DNA from 2 places in the Bacillus cereus group sp. MYBK79-1 genome. Region 2 is predicted to be linked to the other one. Evidence: a T-box and tRNA genes for the amino acid it is inferred to sense, from the RefSeq annotation. Region 2 holds a T-box; the other holds one or more tRNA genes.

Region 1 (5,436 bases), on a different contig from region 2:
TTCCCATACCGAACACGGAAGTTAAGCTCTCTAGCGCCGATGGTAGTTGGGACCTTGTCCCTGTGAGAGTAGGACGTTGCCAGGCAAAATGGAGGATTAGCTCAGCTGGGAGAGCACCTGCCTTACAAGCAGGGGGTCGGCGGTTCGATCCCGTCATCCTCCACCATATATGTCGGAGGGGTAGCGAAGTGGCTAAACGCGGCGGACTGTAAATCCGCTCCTTCGGGTTCGGCAGTTCGAATCTGCCCCCCTCCACCATTCTTAATTAATGGGCTATAGCCAAGCGGTAAGGCAACGGACTTTGACTCCGTCATGCGCTGGTTCGAATCCAGCTAGCCCAGCCATTAAGAGCCATTAGCTCAGTTGGTAGAGCATCTGACTTTTAATCAGAGGGTCGAAGGTTCGAATCCTTCATGGCTCACCATTTTAAATAAATATGCGGGTGTGGCGGAATTGGCAGACGCACTAGACTTAGGATCTAGCGCCTTTGGCGTGGGGGTTCGACTCCCTTCACCCGCACTTTTAATAAAATAACTCAAACATGTCTTGCGGAAGTAGTTCAGTGGTAGAATACAACCTTGCCAAGGTTGGGGTCGCGGGTTCGAATCCCGTCTTCCGCTCCAATTTTCAATATGACATGCCGGGGTGGCGGAACAGGCAGACGCACAGGACTTAAAATCCTGCGGTGGGTGACCACCGTGCGGGTTCGACCCCCGCCCTCGGCACCATATGCGCCCGTAGCTCAATTGGATAGAGCGTTTGACTACGGATCAAGAGGTTAGGGGTTCGACTCCTCTCGGGCGCGCTTTTATTTACGGGAAGTGGCTCAGCTTGGTAGAGCACCTGGTTTGGGACCAGGGGGTCGCAGGTTCAAATCCTGTCTTCCCGATATTCCCAAAAACATGGGGCCTTAGCTCAGCTGGGAGAGCGCCTGCCTTGCACGCAGGAGGTCAGCGGTTCGATCCCGCTAGGCTCCACTTTATTTATTATATGTCTCGGAGGTATACCCAAGTTCGGCTGAAGGGATCGGTCTTGAAAACCGACAGGCGGTGAGAATCGCGCGGGGGTTCGAATCCCTCTACCTCCTCCATTTTCTTTTTAAATGGTTTAGATACATATAATAATAAATTTTTTATTTTTTCCTTCATGGAGGTATACCCAAGTTCGGCTGAAGGGATCGGTCTTGAAAACCGACAGGCGGCGAGAGTCGCGCGGGGGTTCGAATCCCTCTACCTCCTCCATTTTTTAAAAACATTATATTGTCGCGGGGTGGAGCAGCACGGTAGCTCGTCGGGCTCATAACCCGAAGGTCGCAGGTTCAAATCCTGTCCCCGCAACCAAATGGTCCCGTGGTGTAGTGGTTAACATGCCTGCCTGTCACGCAGGAGATCGCCGGTTCGACCCCGGTCGGGACCGCCATTTATGTTGGCTCGGTAGCTCAGTCGGTAGAGCAGAGGACTGAAAATCCTCGTGTCGGCGGTTCGATTCCGTCCCGAGCCACCATTTTTTTATGCCGACTTAGCTCAATTGGTAGAGCAACTGACTTGTAATCAGTAGGTTGGGGGTTCAAGTCCTCTAGTCGGCATCCTTTAGGGGCATAGTTTAAAGGTAGAACTGAGGTCTCCAAAACCTCCAGTGTGGGTTCGATTCCTACTGCCCCTGTTTAAAGTATATGGGCCTATAGCTCAGCTGGTTAGAGCGCACGCCTGATAAGCGTGAGGTCGATGGTTCGAGTCCATTTAGGCCCACCATATATATTATTCCGCAGTAGCTCAGTGGTAGAGCTATCGGCTGTTAACCGATCGGTCGTAGGTTCGAGTCCTACCTGCGGAGCCATGGCCCGTTGGTCAAGTGGTTAAGACACCGCCCTTTCACGGCGGTAACACGGGTTCGAATCCCGTACGGGTCATAAAAAAAGAGTCAGCATATTGCTGACTCTTTTTTATTTTGTAGAATCCTCCTTTATCAACTGATTTTCCTGAAATAAATAAAGGGATTTAGGAAAAGCTATGGTATGTATAAAAAGGAGGAGACAAAAATGACACGAGTGAGAGATATTATGAGTACTCATATTGTACATTGTACACCGCTAGACAATGTATATGAGGCTGCTGTAAAGATGAAAGAAGAATCGATTGGATTGATTCCAGTTGTTGAAAATGAACAAGTTGTTGGGCTTGTTACGGACCGAGATTTAGTTGTTCGAGGGATTGCTGAGAAACATCCTGGATCTAATAAAATTACAAATGTAATGACAACAAACATTGTTTCAGTCTCTCCAGATGATTCTATTGAAAAAGCTACAGAGTTAATGGCACAGTATCAAATTAGACGATTACCAGTAGTTGAGGGTGGTCAACTGGTTGGGATGCTAGCACTAGGTGATTTAGCTATAAGAGAATCGGCAGATGATCAAGCTGGATTTGCTTTAAGTGAAATTTCGGAGCATACGGAATGAAGAGAGACTTTCATTAGTGGGATAAGTTACGTATAAAAATCAGATGCATTATTCTAGTATATATGGATTAAACTAATATGTTAGCATGATGTATCTGAGCCATTATATAATAAGTGTATAGTTAGTAATTTCGACAGTTTATTTAAATTTGTCATTCTTAATTTTAAATAAGAGAAAAAATGATATACTGATAGATATAAGTATTATGAAAAATTTTGAATATAGCAATATTTATTGTTAATGATGTAATAATGGATTAATATTTCCTATGTAGATAAAAGGGAAGGGGAATTATATGAGGGCTATACAGCGCGATCCAAATTGGAATTTGGTTACAGATACATATATAGAGCCAAATAATTTCGCTGAATTATTTTCTTTGCTTGTACCTTGTCATCCAAAAGGTGAAGGGAAAGAACGGACTATATTAGTTTGGAAAGAAAAAGAATTTTATAAAGAAGAAAATTTAGCTTCATTTATCGTATATGGAATGAATAAAGTAAAGAATTTACCGCAGTTTCATAAAGATGAAATTCCAACTTTAGTACGTATTCTTCGTTTATGCCAAGAGATTGGTTGGTATGAAGAAGCAAATACTTTTATGGTAACTCAAGGACTATCTGAGTTTGTTCATACTTCATTGGAATATGAAACGTGGGATCTTTTGACGCAAGCGGTTGCTTTAAACTATTTAATTATTAAATATCGTATTGGTGAATTGACTGATGGGGATGTAGAAATTTGGGATAGAGTTAAATTTAATGAGAAATGTATAACGAATTGTAAACATCTATTATCTCATAAAGAAGTATTGGAATTTACATTCTTTTATATGTGTAAGAGAGCTAAATTACTATCAAAAGAACAATTGAATAGTGATATGATGAGTCTAGCGATGTATTGTAATACGTTTGTGTATGACTTATACACACATGACTTATTACGAAAATATCGTAAATGTACAGACTTCCTATCATATTATGGACCTAGTCAAGCGGTGTTAGCTTGTCAAAGAGCTGTACTTTCTCAAATTTCAGATCGATTAGACCCATTGAAAACTACTCATGTAGATGATTATTTATATGTAATGAAAGAAATGATGGAGCATATGACGATAGGAATAATGGATCGATATGATCATTTTATCGGAAAGTTATTATCATATGTGCCATTTTTCGAAATGATTCAAGTTCCACAACATGCATATTATTGTGAAGAATTATTGTATATTTGTAAGGGCATTGAATATAAAGAAGAAATATTACGCAATTATATATTTATACAATTACATGATTGTTTACCATCATTCTTTAAACTATTTCTTAAAAATAAACGTTATGCAACGATTCACGATATTCTGTTCTATTGGTGTGACGATGAGCAAAGAATGAGCTTAGAAAAAAAATATAATCTTAGTTTTATTTATGAAAAATATGCTTGCGGATAAAGAGCATTTTCTATATAAATTAAAAAGGATCTCAAGTTTATGTGAGATCCTTTTTTTATTAGTAAAGCAAGGAGAACGTAATTAAGACGAGAAATAACATGCCATAAAGGAGAAATTGTGCAGTATAACTTCCTTGTATACCAAAAAAACTATTTATTTTTGCATATAAATTCAATATATATTTTATCGGATTATCTTTGAAAGATTGGTACAAAGTGTCTCCTCTTTCTAAGCTTCTTGTTCGTGTTTTTTGTTAGTAGGAACATGAATGTATCTAGCTATGAATAATAAAACAGCCATAAAAAATACAGGAAATACGGTAGATAAATAAAAACCATTACTAATAATATTTGCTATTAGGGCACTTAATAGAAAGATGGCATTATAAATATGGGCAATTTTTTGTTTAAGTTGAACTTGAAAAGATTCCATCATAATTTCTAAAGCAACAAAAGCAATGATAATAGATAAAAATACAGTATTTGTATTGTAAATGATTAAACAACAGATTAAACCTAAAAAGGCTAAGTATTCAATTAAGAGAGGTATATTGATATTGCGTGACATACAATTTACCTAACTAAATATGGCAGTGGGTTTACTGCATTTGTTTTTTCAAAATTCCATTCTCCATTGTGTAATTCAAAATGAAGATGTTGCCCGTATGAATGACCTGTGTTTCCCATATGACCTACTAATTGTCCAGCTTGTACTTGATCACCAGCTTGTACAGTGCGATCTTTCATGTGAGCATAGACTGTTGTATATAATTTCCCGTTTATTTGATGGGCGATGAACACAACATTGCCATAGCTAGCTGAATAATATGATTTCACAACTTTGCCTGCAGCCGCCGCCTGGATAGAGACATTACCTGGAGCTGCAATATCTATACCGTAATGCATCTGTTCCCAACGCATATCAAAGGTTGAGCTAATTCTTCCTTGAGTAGGGAATTTGAAAACTGCTGGAATGGAAGCAGTTTGGGCTTTTTGAACTTGTGCTTGATTTTGCACTACATAATGTTTTGCCACGTATCCGTATCCTGTGCCAAAACGAATTTTATACCAAGTTCCTACAGTTTCCACTACTTGTAGTTGTGTTCCATTTTGTAATGAACCAAGTAGTGCACTACTTGTACTAGCGGTGCTACGTACATTAAGTTTAGGTGTTGCAACTGTGTATTTTGTATTATTTTGAACTGTGATACCTTTTACTAAAGGCTGTGAACCATTAGAAACGAATGCTTTTTGTACGTAACCTGTTTTGCCATTATGTAAAATTTTATACCAATCGCCTTGTTCTTCTTGAATGGTAACGAATTTTCCATTTGGTAATACATCTAAAATTGAAGATTCTAAATTAGGTTCAGATCGAACATTTAATGCATTGGCATTAACGATATATTGATTATTAGATTGAAGTTTGTTTTTTAGTAGAATAGAATCTTTTTGTACGTAACCTACTTTATTATTAACAGATACTTTATACCAACCATTAGTTGTTTCAAGTATGTTCACCTTCGTATTAA
Region 2 (16,247 bases):
AGCTTCCATCACGTGAGAATGAAGTTGTTGCGATGACGTTACTTCCCATTAAAAATAGCGATGCGCAAAGACCAACGCCAATTGCAAGTCCTGCTGATTCTGGATTATCAATATACCCTGTGATCCACTTTAAATTCCCATCTTGCACGAATAAAACAAAGAATAACATAATCGGCATAACGAAAGTTTGTACGATACAATTTAAGAAAAATTGTGGTGTACGGAATAACGTTTTAAATTCTTTTTTCACATACGCTTTTAAATGTGAACTTTGTACCGTTGATTTCTGTAAACCTTCTGCTGAAATGACCTCTTTTTTTGCTGTACTCGTTGAAAGTCCAATAACCCCTTTTAAATATGTACGCTCTGCAATGTAATAAAACAACACAAAGAATACAAATGAAATAAGTGCAAAGATGATTACGTATAAAGGACCCTTCCAATTTGCATTTTCTACTAATGCCACTGCTCCGAAATATGTAGTTGGAAAATAGTTTGTCATTTGTACTAAAAGAGAAGATTCGTTGTTCGCTAGGTAATTCGTGATTGCATCTTCAGAAAACGAACTTTTATTTTTCCACTGTAAAAATACATTAATTCCTACAATAAATAGTATACTTACGATTCCAATAAATATATTTCCTCGATCTTTATTTTTCGCTATATTCGTATACCTCATAATAACTGTCATCAGTAACGACGCTAATACTAACGGCACAATCGGGAAAAGTAAGTAAATGAAAATCATATATATGTAATATGTAATAAATGCGCCACTTTTTAACCCATACGTAATAAAGATCGGTAATAAAATAAATGAACTCATTACGTATTGTGTAATTAATACTGTTAGAAATTTTGCAGAAATAATTTGCGCTGGTTTTAATGGTAACGGTAGTAACATTTCAATATCATTGCTGTAGTAAAATACAGTTAAAATGTTCGTGATACTCATTAAAAATACCCATATACTCGCAATCGCAAGTCCCATTGCGATAATCATTCCCGGATTTTGCCCTAAATGTATCATTCCCTCATACATTGCGTGCGTGATAGAACCAAACAGTAAAAAGCCGACAAATAAAATGGCTGCAAATGAAAATACATACGCCCATCGCTTCTTCTTATCTGTTATAAAATCTGCATAATTTAATTTTAATAATACTTTCGTTAACGTCCAAATTTTACTCATTGCCCGTCATCTCCAAGAACATTTTTTCAAGTGATTCATTGGATTTAAAATGATCTCTCATTTCATCTAAATTTCCTTTAAACTGCAAATTCCCCCTATTAATAATCGCAACGCGGTCACATATTTTTTCAGCTACTTCTAATACGTGAGTAGAGAAAAATACAATCTTCCCTTTATCCGCATGTTCTCTCATCATTTCTTTTAATATATATGCAGATTTCGGATCAAGCCCCGTTAACGGTTCGTCTAAAATCCATACATCTGGCTCATGCACGAGCACACCAATAATAACGATTTTTTGTCTCATACCGTGCGAGTAACTTTGAATTTGATCCGATAACGCATTGTAAAGATCAAATTTCTTTGCTAAAGACTCGATTCGTTCTTGTCGTACTTCTTTCGGTACCTCATACATATCTGCCATAAAGTTTAAATATTCAATTCCCTTTAATCGTAAAAACATATCTGGGCTATCAGGGACATAACCAAACGTCTTTTTTGCTTCCATCGGATTTTTCATAATATCAATACCGTTAATCGTAATCGTCCCTTTGTCCACCCCATGAATACCAGTAATCATCTTAATTGTCGTTGATTTACCCGCACCATTCGGCCCTAAAAATCCAAAAATTTCTCCGCTAGGCACTGATAAACTTAAATCTTTTACTGCATAAGTAGACCCGTTATAACTTTTTGACACATTCGTAATTTCAATCATTCCATCCAATCCTTTCCTTAATTACCAAATAACTATATTAATATTATAGCATACTTCTATTTTTAGATTTTTATATTTTTTCAGTTTTTTCAACCTTTAAAATAAATATACAAACCTAATCCAACGATTAAAACGACAGCTAGTATTATATAAATCATCGTCAGCCGTTTAATATTCCCTTTTGTCGCTTTACTATAATTCGCATCACCATTTCGCCCAATTAACACCGTCGCCACTACAGTAATTACTACAAGTAATGCAACGATCATGATCCAAGTTAGCATGCCTTCCTCCCCCTCCTTACAATCATTTTACAATATTATCCTCTTTATTTCGCAGTATATTTCCTCTTTTTACTATTATTATGAAAAGAATTGGAAAACTATTATTACTATACATTTCTATATGTGATATATTTATAACATAACGTGATTTATTTCTAACATCGAAAGGAGAATCTATCGTGAAAACAACTTGGATTAAATATTTAGGATTTCTCGGTTTCTTCGGTTTCCTCGGCTTTTTTTATGAAAAAGGATTGTTTACTATGTTCTGTTTCTTCTCCTTTTTCACAACGTATAGAACGGTTCAACACGATGAACTATTTGAACAAATCGTCAATAAATCGTGCCGCAATGCCTTTATCGTTACATTACTAACTACTGCTATTATTATGTTTATTGAAATGTTATTTCCAAACCCTACGCTACAAGAGATTGATATCGCCCTTATTTTCGGCACGCTCATTCTTACGTTCGGCTTCTCTATGTTCTTTTACGATAAACCTGTTGATGAAATGGAAGATGCACCATGGCGTTCATAACGAAAATAAAAGAATACCGAGCCAAGTTACATATGACACAAGAGGATTTAGCAAAAAGTGTTGGTGTACGCCGTGAAACAATTAGCCATCTCGAAAAAGGAAAATATAACCCTTCCTTACAACTCGCTCACGATATAGCGAAGGCACTTCATAGTACAATTGATGAGATTTTTATTTTTGAGGATTAATTGAGGACACAAAATCATATAAAAATACCGGCATCCTTCCCATGAAGAATGCCGGTATTTCTCATTTATCACCCATACAAAACAGCATGAAATACGCCTAACAGTAAATATTGATCCTTTATATAATCTTCATCATATACATCCATCTCGATATCATACATATCTTCTTCAAGACGAATATTCCAATCTGCGATTACGTAGCCGTTTCGTAATAACTTTCCAAGCCCAATTGAAGTTTTGTGAACAACATATTCTTCTGTCTTATATGTAAAGGTAAATATGAAATTTGCATCCAATAACTTTCCATCACATACAAGTATTTCATGCTCTGCATCATTATTATTGATGTACGTTACTAAAATCCTTCTTTGGCGCTGCCTACTTACATCCTTTGCAATGACGCGAATATTGTCCTTACTATCCTTTATTTCATAAATGATATTACTACCGACTTTCGGAATAAAGTCTAGCACTTTCATCAACATATTTTTATAATAGCCCCGTACTACGCCTACTCTTTCGCTTTCATTATAAACCTCTATCGACGTCGTATCCGCTTTACTATCACACAGTCGTTTGTAAGAAAGCTTCATCATTCGCTCTCCTCTTAAGTACTGATCAAACGTAACGGGATATTCTATCGCGCGCAGTTCCTTATTGAGCTCATTCAAATAGCGTTGAACGCTCTCTACTAATGCTGTAGTGGATATACGCTCTTGAAGTTCAAATTGTTGCCAACTGGAAGAAACTCTCCACTGATCTTCCTCTTCATAGAAGAATCCGAGAATTACTTCCTCACGGTCACTCGTTTCATAATTCATATGTACGTTTTGACCGTATTGTACTTGTTCCATCCACTGTCCTAAATAAATGCCAAGCTCTGCAACCTTCATGCATGGCTTCTGAAAAAATACGCTGTCACTCGCGCGAATCGTTAAATCTCCTTCAATAAAGCCATTTGCATAAGCGGCATACCGTGGTTCATCCTTCTGCGGAATACTCTTGTCTAACTCAAATAAAAACGTTAACATCTTTCACTCACCTCTAGTTATTACACCGATCGTACCTATAAATTGAACGCAACTCAAATTATATCGACGATTTTCCCAATATATCTACCGTAACTCAAAATATATCAACACGATTAAAATGAAACTACCTTTTCTTCCGCCACTTCCACAATTCCTAAAATTTGTAGCAAGCTCTCCACTTCATAAGTCGGCTTAACACCTGTCATATTTTCTTTCAAACTCGGATTATACCAACACGTATCAATGCCGTAAACTTCTCCGCCTTTCATATCAGAAGTTAAAGAATCTCCAACGATTAATACACTTGATTTATCAGTAATCCCAAACTTCTCAAATGCATAATCAAAAATCTCACGTGCTGGTTTTTGATGACCAACCTCTTCTGAAATAATAATATGATCAAAGAAATTACATAAAGGCGAATTTCCGATTCTAGATTGTTGCACCTTCGTATATCCATTCGTAATAATACCTAACTTGCAACCTTGTAGTTTCTCACATAATTGCACTGCACCTTCTATAAGGTGTACTTCTTTCCCTAAGTTTTCAAGGTATACATCACTAAATTGCTGTGCATCTACTTCTATATTATGAAGGGAAAATAATTGTCTAAATCGATCTACCGCTAATTCACTTAGCGTAATCATTTTATTTTCTAAATTTCTCCATAATCCATTACTAATCTCTTTATAACTTGCAAGATAATCATTATACCCTGTAGGCATCCCGAACTGTACAAACGCGTTATGCAAAGCATTTCTTTCCGTTTCAGGAAAATCTAATAATGTATCATCTACGTCGAATAATATAACTTTATATTTCATTATGCTCTCCTCAACTAGTACGTTATTTACAACTTGTATTTTCTCATTAATTCTCTCTTAAGTCGAACTTTTTCCCTTTACGAATCGTAGCTGTACAGAGAACTTAAAGTTGCTTTTAGGCAAACGAGTTATGTTATTCAAAAATAATTAATTGTGAAAATACTATAAATTTGAGATAATTTGGATAATGAATCAAATTTTTAAAAAGGTAATACAGGAATAGAAAGGGGCGGAACAACATAGTAAATTCATGGGGAAGACCTAAAATAACAATCCCAAAAACAAAAAGTGAATGGGTTGGAGATATCATTGGATATTCATTGTTCTTTGGATCAATCATTTTTCTGATCATTATTTGGGGAAGATTACCCGAGGAAGTACCCGCACATTATAACGCATATGGTGCTGTAGATCGCTGGGGATTAAAGTGGGAACTTTTGCTTTTGCCAGGAATAGGGCTTTTCATACTCCTTTTAATGCAAACTTTAGAAAAGTTTCCAGAAGTTCATAACTACCCACAAAGACTGAATGAATCAAATGCTAAAGAGTTTTATTTAAATAGTAGAAAAATGCTTAATCAATTAAAAAATGTCTGTTTACTTATTTTTGCTTTCATCCTATTTGAAACAATTTCAATCGCTTTAAATTGGAGCGGCGGTTTCGGAAAATTATTTTTACCGATATTGTTAATTGGGACAGTTATTCCAATTGTAATAGGAGTTATTAGGCAACGAAAAATTTCATAATAGAAACAGGAGGCTAATCCAATTAGCCTCCATCCTCATTATTTATCCTCTAACAATAACACTTTCATTTCCTCTAACGACTCTTTCGTAAAGCCAAGTGCTTTTTCAGCATACGCTTCAACTGAACCATATTGCTTTTTCACTTCATCAATCGCAGCTTGTAAATATTCAGCGCGCGCTTCAAACATTGCACCTAATATCGCTCTACTTTCATCGTTTTGTAGTTTTGCACCTAAAAAGGCCATCATTTTTTCATTTAACTTTTCACGGAAACCGTTACTTAGTAAATAGTCTTCCATTACTGTTTTTTCCGGTACACCTAGTAAAAGTAATAATAGTGCTGATCCGAATCCAGTGCGGTCTTTTCCAGCTGTACAGTGGTTTACTAACGGTAAGTTTTCTGGGTTTTGCGCTAAGTTTAAGAAGCTCACGAATGCTTCATTACCACTTACGAAATCTTGATTCATTTTCACAAGGTACTCGCCTGGCTTCCCTAACATAGAAAGGTCACCAACTTGGAAAAATTCATTTATGTTCAAGTCTTTCGCTAAATCTTGCATAACTGGTAAGCATACTTGGCGAGCACCCGTAATCTCTGGATTCGGCTTATGCTTCACTTCAAAGTCTGTACGGTAGTCACAAATTAACTTTAAGCCAGACTTTTGTAAATAGTCGATATCCCACTCTGTTAATCCTGCTAATTCTTCAGAACGGTACAACTTGCCCCATTTTACTTTACGTCCTTCAGTCGTTTCATAACCTCCCATATCACGGAAGTTAAACGCGCCTTGTAATGGCAATCTACGCTCAGCTACTGTCACTGCTTGTCCATTACTTCCTACTAGTCTAAAATATGGACGCTCATTTTCACTCGGATTTTCAATTGTACATGATGATTCTCCATTTACCGTTGCAAGTAATTCTCCATTTTCCTCAATATGCTCTGATGAAGTACTCCAGTAAATGCGAACTTCCTCTATATTATTTTCCCACTTTATATATAACGTATTGTCTTCATTTCTTTCTACAGTTGCTTGTAACCAATTTCTTTGCTGCTCCATTCTTTCACCAACGCTTTCTCGTATAATCGAATCTTTCTCTATTGTATTATAGGAATATCTATTTTGTCGTTCTCATTTTTCTTTTTATCTTACAAACAGGCAAAGAGTTCTTTTACTTGTTCAAAATTTGTACACGGATTCCCGTTAAACAAGTTCAAGAACCTTTTTCATCCTCCTAAAACTTCCTCACATATCGCTCAGTACAACTCAGCAGCTGACATCCGTTCTTTTCAAAAACATCCTTCATCCATTCATTTTGCACATTTGTCTCGCCAATATAATAAGATGCGCCTATTTCCTTTAAGACAAACATTGCTCCTGTAAAGAATGCTGCTTCATACCCTTTATTTCGCATATTTGGAGCGACTGCGAAATACATGAGTTTTCCTTCTTCTAACGTACCTCTTTCAATATGGGGAATTACAATTCCTATCGGCACTTCACCTACACTCGCTGTTAAACAATGCTCTTTCCATTGCTCACCAATTTCTTGTAGCATCATATTTACAAATTGATCATAAGTGACTTGTTCTTCCGTCATTTCGTTCCAAAGAGAATAAAATGTATTTTCTCCTACTTCTTCAATAAGCTTAAAATCAATTTCACTTTCTATATCTTCTACTTCATATATATCCTTAAACACAATCATGTTTTCAGTAATATATTCAAATGAATACGTTTCGAAGCATTTCTTATACACATCGTAATTTGGGCTTTTTGAAGAAACCTCAAAATGTAAGTTTTCTATTCCCTCTTTTTCAGCCTCATTAACGCAATACTGCATTATTTCTTCTAATTGCGTTTTTGTAAAAGGCTCCGCATTATTTTCTTTTATCATGATAGAAGAAGCATTTCTTCTTATTTTAAAATATTTTTCTAGCTGTTCTATAGTCATCATATACTTCCCTCATCTATGTCATACTCGAATTTCTACTTGTTCTCCTTGCATGAGCAGGATTGTCCTTGAATATATAGAATACTAGAAAACATCACATCTTTAAAGTGCGGAGGAGGTTCTCCATTGGATATTACAGCATTGCAACAACAGTTAGAGCTTATACAACAAAATGACTATACGCAACTGCAACATATAGATATGAATGAGTTAACACTCAATATGCTTCAGTATGTCGGAACAACTGATAGTTACGTTCGTTACCAGCTTATATATAAATGTTTTGCACATTTCATTCATCATGAATTCCTTATGGATGATCAACTGAAATTACTGTTGCAAACTTGTTTAAGTGATGAGTATTTATATTGTGACATTTACTCCCCACATACAGATGGGGTTTTCACACGTTCTTACACTGTTTCATTACTTGCATTAATACTCCAATTCGCTAACTCGCACTACTTTTTTACAGAGGCGGATATCCAAGAAATAAAAAACAAACTCATTACATACACAAACTTAGAAACGGATTTTCGAGGCTATATTGAAAATAAAGGGTGGGTTCATTGTCTTGCCCACGTATCTGATGCCTTTACTGAAATTGTTCACAATTCTTATACGAATTTTGAGTGGTATGAAGAATTAATTCATTGTTTATTAAATAAAATTTTTATCCCATCGGATCTTTTTCATAATAATGAAGATGAACGAATTGTTACACCGTTACTATCGATGCTATATCATGATTTCCCACAAGATGAGTTAATTTCAATTATTTATAAAAAAATAAAAAGGCTTCCTCAAATTAGAAAACGCCTTTCGCTAAATGAATATTGTATTTTATGTGCCAACATTAAAACCTTTTTACGTACTTTATTTTTCAGAACGAAAGATGATCATAACTTAGCCTTTACAGCACGTAAAACAGAAAGAATGTTAAAAGAACTTCCTAATTATTATTAACTATAAGGAGAACAAATATGGGTTATGTTGAAGACATGAGAAATTTAGTAGGCAATCATCCACTTATTTTAATAGGTTCGCACGCCATTATATTAAATGAGGAAAATAAAATATTACTGCAGCTACGCACAGATTTTAACCGCTGGGGCATTATTGGCGGCGCCTTAGAGTATAATGAAACGTTAGAAGACGCTTTAAAGCGAGAAGTATATGAGGAGACTGGACTTATCATTAAAAATCCAGAACCATTCCGTACATACTCAGGACCAGATTTCTTTCAAATCTATCCAAATGGCGATCAAGTACACGGTGTACTCGTTGTTTATATTTGCCGCACGTTCCATGGTGAACTTGTATGCGACCATACGGAATCGAAAGAACTACACTTCTTTCCGCTTGATGAGTTACCTAGCAATCTTCCTCCTGTTATTGAGAAGATTATTAAAGAATTTCAGCACTCCAATTAAAAAGCATTACATATTAAAAAACCGCATTTCCCGTTATTATAACGCGAAATGCGGTTTTTTATTTCACTGTAAGTCCGAATTATCCCCTTCAGAGTTAGATTGTTATCTCAATCTGATTTCCTTCAGGGTCACTTACTACACTTTCATAGTAACCATCCCCTGTAGTACGCGGGCCGTTTAACACATGGTATCCTGCTTCTCTTAATGTATTCGTTAATTCGTTCACCTTTTCTTTACTACCTACAGAAAAAGCAATATGCGCATATCCTACTGTTTGTGTTTTTATTTTATCGTCTATCCCTACTTGTCTCATAAGTTCTAGACGCGCACCACCTTCAAAAGTTATGAAATAAGATTCAAACTGCTTTTTCGGATTGTGATATAAGCTATTTTCTTCACCACCGAAGTACTGTTTATAGAACTCACGCATGGCTTCTAAATCATTCACCCAAATTGCTACATGTTCAATTTTCATAATCGACACCTTTTCTTTTACTGTATTCAACCAACATTTTTATATTTAATTTTCTTTACTTGTTCTTGTTATCATAAGATCAAGTCCAAGACTTTTTAGTCCATATAAATAATCTTCTTTCCAATCGCTCACTGTTATTTTCGGAATATGTTCTACCGGAATGTACTGCGGACAAGTTTTTACAATTTGATCTATTACAAATTGGTTCACCTCATCATCACAGAAGATAAAGGTATGAGGGTTAATAATAGCTATACATGTAGCTATTAAACGGGTAATAGCATCTATATTATATTTCTCTGGATTATTTGCATCGTTAACTTCGTCTCCACTTCTTAAAGCTTGTAAGAAATTTTTATTATCATACTGCGGAACGAAAGATACTTCTCCTGAGAAAAAGGTGCTTCCTCGTACTACATCTCCATTTATCATAATCCCTGCCCCTGGGCCATTTTGACCTGAATACAAATACACAAGAGATGAATTGTCGTTATTTCCAGTGCCTTTATAATAACCAAGCACTGCGGCATTCATATCATTTTCTATTACTACAGGTATTGAAAACAGATCCTCCAAGTGACTTTTCAAATTGAAATTTTGGAACTTTTCATAACCAGGAATATAGAAAATACGACCATTATCAACCGAACCGGGCACACCAATTGATATAGAGCTTATTTTCGGGAATGTAGCGATAAGATTTTCAATATGTTTTGATAATAGATTCACGCCAGTATCCATTAATACACTTGAAGTACTTCCTTGTTCTTTTACTTCCCCTAAACAGTTAAAAATGGTATAGTTTGTTTCATTTTTTTCTAAAAATATCGCTAATCCTAACATATATTCTGGATTATACGCATATCGTTTCGCTCTTCTTCCGCCACTTGAATCATCTAGACCGACTAAAGTAACTTCACCTTCTTGTTTCATATTTTCTATAAATTTACTTATCGTTGGAAAACTAATTTCTAATGTATTACTAAGTTCAACTTTCGTCGCACTTCCTTGCTCTAGAAGAGCTGTACGAATGCCGCGAAGGATCGTCTCTTTAATCGATTTTTGAGTAACAAATTGTTCACTCAAATCGCTCACCACCTTAATCAACATACTTATTAAACTCTTTTAATAAGTTGCGTTGACAATATATCATACATCATTTTCTAAAGCAATAAAGATGATATATTTCCGCTGCATGCAATCCTTATTTAGCTTGATGTATTCTCTCTCGTAACAGATGATACAATTCCAGACAAAAGAACAAATAATAAAACAGCTAGCAAGGCATTACGTATTCCGAATGCTTCCCCAAGTATCCCTAAAAATGGTGGTCCGACTAAAAAAGCGGTATAACCAATGATAGAAACTGCAGCAACATTAGAAGTCGCATTTTCGCGGTCATCTCCAGCAGCTGACAGACCAATTGGGAACCCTAGCGCTGCACCAATCCCCCACAGTACTACACCAAATGCTAGAAAATACGAATTACTCCCAAATATTACGATTGAAATTCCTAGAATCGCCATCATAATAGTGGCACGTACGACAGCGACACGACCGAATCGATCAAGGAAATAGCTGCTACACATACGAGCTAACGTCATTGCCAATACAAAAATTGTGTACATAATAGAACCTGTCACTACACTTTGCTCATGTCCATCTACCATCACGATAGATAACCAATCATTTGCACTTCCTTCTGCAAATGCCATTCCAAGCACAAATAGACCAATTAAAAGCACCTTTTTTTCCATACGTAAGGTCTTAAGCTTCTCTCGCTTTTTGTTCCGCAATTTCTCCTTCTTTCCTGTTCCATGTGGCAGAAAACGATACACCATACATACAAGTAATACAAACACTACCGAAATCGCAAGAAACTGATACAGAATCGGGATGTGAAGCGACGCTGCGACAGAACCACTGAGCGCGCCTACTAAAGTTCCTACACTAAAAAAGCCATGGAATTTCGGAAGAAGAGTTGTTCCTAATTTCTGCTCAATGGAAGAGCCTTCTACATTCAATGCGACTTCCGCCAATCCGTACCCTACTCCAAATACTAGTAAGCTACTAAAAGCCCCCATACTAGAAACAAAATAAATATTTATCCCTAAACAAATCAATCCAACAATCATAAAAAACATACTGCCTATAATAACGTCTCTAGCTCCCTTACAGTCAATGAAGCGGCTTGCACTTAGTAAACCAATTATTGAACCGACAGATAGTCCGAATAAAATCCAGCCCATTTCTGCATTTGACACTGCTAAAATATCTCGAGTAGATGCTGTTCTTGAAATCCATGTAGCAAAAGCGACACCTGGCAAAGCAAATAAGAGAAAAAGAGCATTTCGAGAGGCAAGTAATGTCTTTGTATAATTGTCCGTACTATATTTCTCCATATGAAACACCTTTCACATTGTCTATACGATAAGACACCAGTTTATTCATATACCCGTAAAAAACGATTTCTATAAGTCTATTGTTTTAATAACTTTAGCTGGATTACCACCAACAACTACATTATTAGGTACATCTTTTGTCACAACTGCCCCTGAAGCAATTACAGCGTTGTCTCCAATTGAAATACCAGGGTTAATTATAGCTCCTCCGCCAACCCAAACATTATTACCAATCTTTACAGGCTTCCCATATTCTTTGCCAGAATTCCGTTCAACTGGATGCAAGGGATGCGTAGCAGTATAAATGTGGACACCCGGTGCAAACATACAATTATCACCGATTCGCACTTCACAAACGTCCAAAATCACACAATTAAAATTTGCGAAAAAGCTCTTTCCAACATGGATATTGTATCCATAATCACAACGAAAATCAGGATTAATGTGGGATTTTCCGTCAGCTGAAGAACCTAAAAGCTGATTTAATAACGTAAAATGTTGTTCATCTCCTGTCTCCATCGCCTCATTATAAAGACGTGTTAAACGTTTTGCCTCCACCCTATCAGCTACCAATTCTTCGTCATCCGCAATATACATTTCTCCTGCCACCATCTTTTCTTTCTCCGTTTTCATACAATCCTCTCCTTTTTTATTATATGAGATACACTTATTAAACATCTTTAATAAGTGACTTTAATTATACTTATTAAACACATTTAATAAGTAACCCTATATTAGCATACTTTTTCATATATGCAACTCATAAGTTTCGAAAGAAAATGTGAACTCTTTGCTTCACCTAATGATATTACGCAAAAATAAGGGAACGCTCAGCATCCCCTCTCAAATCCAATCCGTTTCTTTATTTTTGCTAAATTTACCTTCGCGATTTCTCTTGCCCGCTCAGCACCTTTTTCTAACGCTTCGTATAATAAATTTGGCTCATTCATATACATAGCGTATTTCTCACGAGGTCCGGCTAATTCGCGGTCTACAACGCGCAATAACTCTTTTTTCACATCGCCCCATCCAATGCCAGTTTCATACTTTTCACGCATCGACTGTATTTCATCTTCCGTCGCAAATTCTTTATATATCGTAAATAACGTTTCTAATTCTTTCTGTTCATTCGGAAGTGAGGAGTCTGTTTTAATTTTAAAGATTAACTTTCGTAGTTTTTCTTGTTCTGCAAATAACGGGATCACATTTCCGTAACTTTTACTCATCTTTCTTCCATCAAGACCAGGTAAAATGGCACCTTCTTCTTGTATGACATACTGCGGAAGTGTAAATGTCATGCCGAATTTATGATTAAAATACGTCGCAATATCACGCGCAATTTCAATATGCGGAATTTGGTCTTTTCCAACTGGTACATGCGTAGCTTGAAATAATAATATGTCAGCTGCCATTAAAATCGGGTACGTATATAATCCCATATTCACTCCCGCATCTACCTCTAAACCCACTTCTTTATTTTGCTCCACCCTCGCTTTATACGCATGGGCACGGTTCATAAGCCCTTTCGGAGTTAGGCAAGCTAATATCCAAGCTAATTCTAGAATTTCCGGTACTTCTGTTTGCCTGTAGAAAATAACATCTTCTCCAATTCCAAGTGATAACCAAGTGGCTGCTACCTCTTTCGTATAACTACTGAACTTTTCTGGATCATGTACAGCATTTAATGCATGATAATCAGCTATAAAATACAATGCTTTTCCTTCATTACTCTTTGACATTTGTAATGCAGGTTTAATCGCGCCAATATAATTCCCTAAATGCGGATAACCTGTCGGCTTAATTCCTGTTAACATTATTTTTCCGCTCAACCTAACTCCTCCTTTCTCAAAATAAAAAGAGCCCCTCATCCTTAAAAAAGGACGAGAAACTCCCGCGGTACCACCTTCATTAGCTATCATCATAGCTCACTTCAACTTCTTAACGTGAAGTAACCGTCTTTGCCTACTCATTTCAGCTAGAAGCTCTAGAGCCCATTCCATATTCATCCCTTACTGATTTCCACCACACATCAGCTCTCTGAAAAGTTTCGAATATGTACTCTTCTCTTTCATCGCTTTTCGTTATTTTTTACAGTTTATCACATTTCTCGTTCATCTAAAACTGAATTTTCTTTTTTTGTTAGATTTCAGCAATAGTGATTACCAATTTATTCCGAGAGATATATAATCAATATATATAATCGATTTGCACTACAAAAACGAGGTGATGTTTTGGGTTGGTTTACTAAAAAGAATGATACGTTTAAGATTGATGTGTTTAAGAACGATGATAAAAGTCAAGGTGATACTTTAGGGGTAATTATACACTTCACACCTATCGCTATATATGTATACACCTGCGATGAGTACATAGAAACATTTGACGGTGCGCTCACTTTTGAAAATGAGAACGGAAACCAAGTAGAAATCGGGGGTACTTTCATTTCTCTTGAAGTAGATGCTACTTTTCGCATGGACGATCTAATATTTGATTATAAACTAAAGGAAAGCAATCTACCTATTATTGAATTAAAAGCCTACGCATAAGGTTTATTGGTTTACTACAACAAGAGTATAAATGAAAAAGAGCTAAAACAACATTACCTGTTTTAGCTCTTTTTTTACGTATTCAACTTAACAAATCTATAACTATGCGTTACTAACACTTTTAATATCGCATATCCTGGAATTGCTAAAATAATCCCCATAATTCCAAATAAATTTCCGGCAGTTAAAATAATAAAAATAATAGTAATTGGGTGAATGTCTAATTTTTTCCCCATAACCTGCGGAGAAATAAATTTACCTTCTGCTAATTGTACAACTATCATTACGATAATTACTTTTAACACCATTGCTGGCGAATCGATAAATGCGATAATTAACGCTGGAGTTATTGCGATAATTGGTCCTACGTACGGAACGATATTTACAATCATCGCTAAAATAGCAAGTAGTACCGCATATTTAATACCGATAATAAGGTAACCAATTAATAGCATAATACCGATAAACAAGCTAACGATAATTTGCCCTCTAATATACGAGCTAATCGCATAATGCATATCATCTAGTATGCTCATCGCTGCTGGTCGTCTTTGCTCTGAAATAAACTTTAAAAAGTGATTCGGTAATTGTTCACCATCTTTTAAAAGATAAAACAATATAAACGGAACCATTACAAACGTTAAAACGACCTCTGTAACAGTGCTTAAAAATCCAGTTACATTTCCAGTTACTGATGATAACGACTTCGTAAAATCAACTGTGTAGTCTTTTACCATACTCGCTACATTAATATTTAAATTCTCTTGAATTTTCCCTAGTAAATTACTTTCTCCAAATCTACGTGCTGCTCGTTCGATTTCATGACCGAAATACGGTAAGTTATCTATTAATGCATCGATTTGATCTTTAATAATTGGGATAACCGTTACAACTAAAAATACAAATAATCCTAGTACTATTAAATATATGGAAGCTATTGATACAATTCTTGAAACACCTTTCTTTTCGAGAAGCGAAACGAATGGATGCAAAATATAAAATAGTACGCCAGCTAATAATACTGGGAAGAATATTGTTTTTAAAAAGACGATAAACGGAGTAAACACAAAAGAAATTTTCGTTAACAGTAATATGTTTATAAACAATAACGCAAACCCAAGTAACACCGCTAAATAATTGTGTTCTCTAAAAAACTTTTTCAACTTATCTCTTTTTCTTATATTTATTTTCTCCAATGAAACCACCTCTTCGAATGATGAAAAGCCCTTATTCAGGGCTTTTCATCATAATCTATATCTTTATTTCCTTGCAGCTTTCACTACAAATGATACAATAAGAATTAACACGATTGCTCCTAATAATGCTGGCACGACATGAATCCCACCAAAAGATGGCCCAAAAGACCCAAATAATCTACCACCTAACGAAGCACCTAATAAACCTGCGATAATATTTCCAAACATACCACCTGGAAAATTTTTACCCGTTATAGAACCTGCAATTGCACCTATAATAGCACCAACTATTAATGTGATAATCCATCCCATCTTTAGTCCTCCATTTCTATTATAGTGTATTTCTTTTTAACACTAAATTATTATGTAACTATTATAATTATTATATCCAAAAGAGAAAAATCTTGTCAAATCTATGAAAATAAAGTCTTCAAGGAGGTTTTACCCTATGATTCAAAAATTAATAACAACTTCTCACAACACCGCTGCTTCTATTTTAAACATTCAAATACCCGCTTATAAAATTGAGGCGAAATATATAAATAGTACCGCTATCCCTCGTCTTTATGATACTGTAACCGATATTCAATTATGTGATGAAAATTTTTACGGCTATTTTTATGAAGATACACTTGCCGGGTTTATTTCTTTTACAATGGATGAAGAGGAAGTTGATATTCATCGTTTAGTAGTTTCCCCCGATCATTTTCATAAAGG

The links. A T-box is a leader RNA that pairs with one kind of tRNA and senses whether it is charged. The one in region 2 lies ahead of ACTFOB_RS21605 (tryptophan--tRNA ligase), so its partner is inferred to be a tRNA-Trp.
Positions count from the first base shown of each region.
Region 1: it has a tRNA-Trp gene. The T-box ahead of ACTFOB_RS21605 (tryptophan--tRNA ligase) is inferred to sense a tRNA for this amino acid. The anticodon was not compared.

Region 1 is NZ_JBQAEO010000003.1:24-5,459, forward strand. It holds partial or broken rRNA gene rrf (5S ribosomal RNA) at 1-85, shown strand, start outside; tRNA gene ACTFOB_RS06750 (tRNA-Val) at 91-166, shown strand; tRNA gene ACTFOB_RS06755 (tRNA-Tyr) at 175-258, shown strand; tRNA gene ACTFOB_RS06760 (tRNA-Gln) at 270-344, shown strand; tRNA gene ACTFOB_RS06765 (tRNA-Lys) at 349-424, shown strand; tRNA gene ACTFOB_RS06770 (tRNA-Leu) at 439-519, shown strand; tRNA gene ACTFOB_RS06775 (tRNA-Gly) at 549-623, shown strand; tRNA gene ACTFOB_RS06780 (tRNA-Leu) at 640-728, shown strand; tRNA gene ACTFOB_RS06785 (tRNA-Arg) at 732-805, shown strand; tRNA gene ACTFOB_RS06790 (tRNA-Pro) at 816-889, shown strand; tRNA gene ACTFOB_RS06795 (tRNA-Ala) at 905-977, shown strand; tRNA gene ACTFOB_RS06800 (tRNA-Ser) at 998-1,090, shown strand; tRNA gene ACTFOB_RS06805 (tRNA-Ser) at 1,149-1,241, shown strand; tRNA gene ACTFOB_RS06810 (tRNA-Met) at 1,264-1,340, shown strand; tRNA gene ACTFOB_RS06815 (tRNA-Asp) at 1,344-1,419, shown strand; tRNA gene ACTFOB_RS06820 (tRNA-Phe) at 1,428-1,503, shown strand; tRNA gene ACTFOB_RS06825 (tRNA-Thr) at 1,513-1,585, shown strand; tRNA gene ACTFOB_RS06830 (tRNA-Trp) at 1,592-1,662, shown strand; tRNA gene ACTFOB_RS06835 (tRNA-Ile) at 1,675-1,751, shown strand; tRNA gene ACTFOB_RS06840 (tRNA-Asn) at 1,762-1,836, shown strand; tRNA gene ACTFOB_RS06845 (tRNA-Glu) at 1,838-1,909, shown strand; gene ACTFOB_RS06850 (CBS domain-containing protein) at 2,039-2,458, shown strand; gene ACTFOB_RS06855 (DUF3965 domain-containing protein) at 2,754-3,905, shown strand; gene ACTFOB_RS06860 (hypothetical protein) at 4,134-4,472, opposite strand; gene ACTFOB_RS06865 (SH3 domain-containing protein) at 4,478-5,436, opposite strand, start outside.
Region 2 is NZ_JBQAEO010000017.1:14,356-30,602, reverse strand. It holds gene ACTFOB_RS21685 (putative ABC transporter permease subunit) at 1-1,192, opposite strand, end outside; gene ACTFOB_RS21680 (ABC transporter ATP-binding protein) at 1,185-1,910, opposite strand; gene ACTFOB_RS21675 (hypothetical protein) at 2,000-2,194, opposite strand; gene ACTFOB_RS21670 (DUF3796 domain-containing protein) at 2,374-2,733, shown strand; gene ACTFOB_RS21665 (helix-turn-helix transcriptional regulator) at 2,721-2,921, shown strand; gene ACTFOB_RS21660 (tubby C-terminal domain-like protein) at 2,990-3,952, opposite strand; gene ACTFOB_RS21655 (YjjG family noncanonical pyrimidine nucleotidase) at 4,066-4,776, opposite strand; gene ACTFOB_RS21650 (DUF1648 domain-containing protein) at 5,097-5,522, shown strand; gene ACTFOB_RS21645 (tyrosine-protein phosphatase) at 5,561-6,583, opposite strand; gene ACTFOB_RS21640 (GNAT family N-acetyltransferase) at 6,759-7,481, opposite strand; gene ACTFOB_RS21635 (DUF2785 domain-containing protein) at 7,605-8,444, shown strand; gene ACTFOB_RS21630 (NUDIX hydrolase) at 8,462-8,911, shown strand; gene ACTFOB_RS21625 (VOC family protein) at 9,006-9,386, opposite strand; gene ACTFOB_RS21620 (ROK family protein) at 9,432-10,472, opposite strand; gene ACTFOB_RS21615 (MFS transporter) at 10,595-11,788, opposite strand; gene ACTFOB_RS21610 (maltose O-acetyltransferase) at 11,858-12,421, opposite strand; gene ACTFOB_RS21605 (tryptophan--tRNA ligase) at 12,619-13,656, opposite strand; T-box leader at 13,662-13,869, opposite strand; gene ACTFOB_RS21600 (hypothetical protein) at 14,020-14,334, shown strand; gene ACTFOB_RS21595 (AI-2E family transporter) at 14,409-15,530, opposite strand; gene ACTFOB_RS21590 (GlsB/YeaQ/YmgE family stress response membrane protein) at 15,594-15,842, opposite strand; gene ACTFOB_RS21585 (GNAT family N-acetyltransferase) at 15,979-16,247, shown strand, end outside.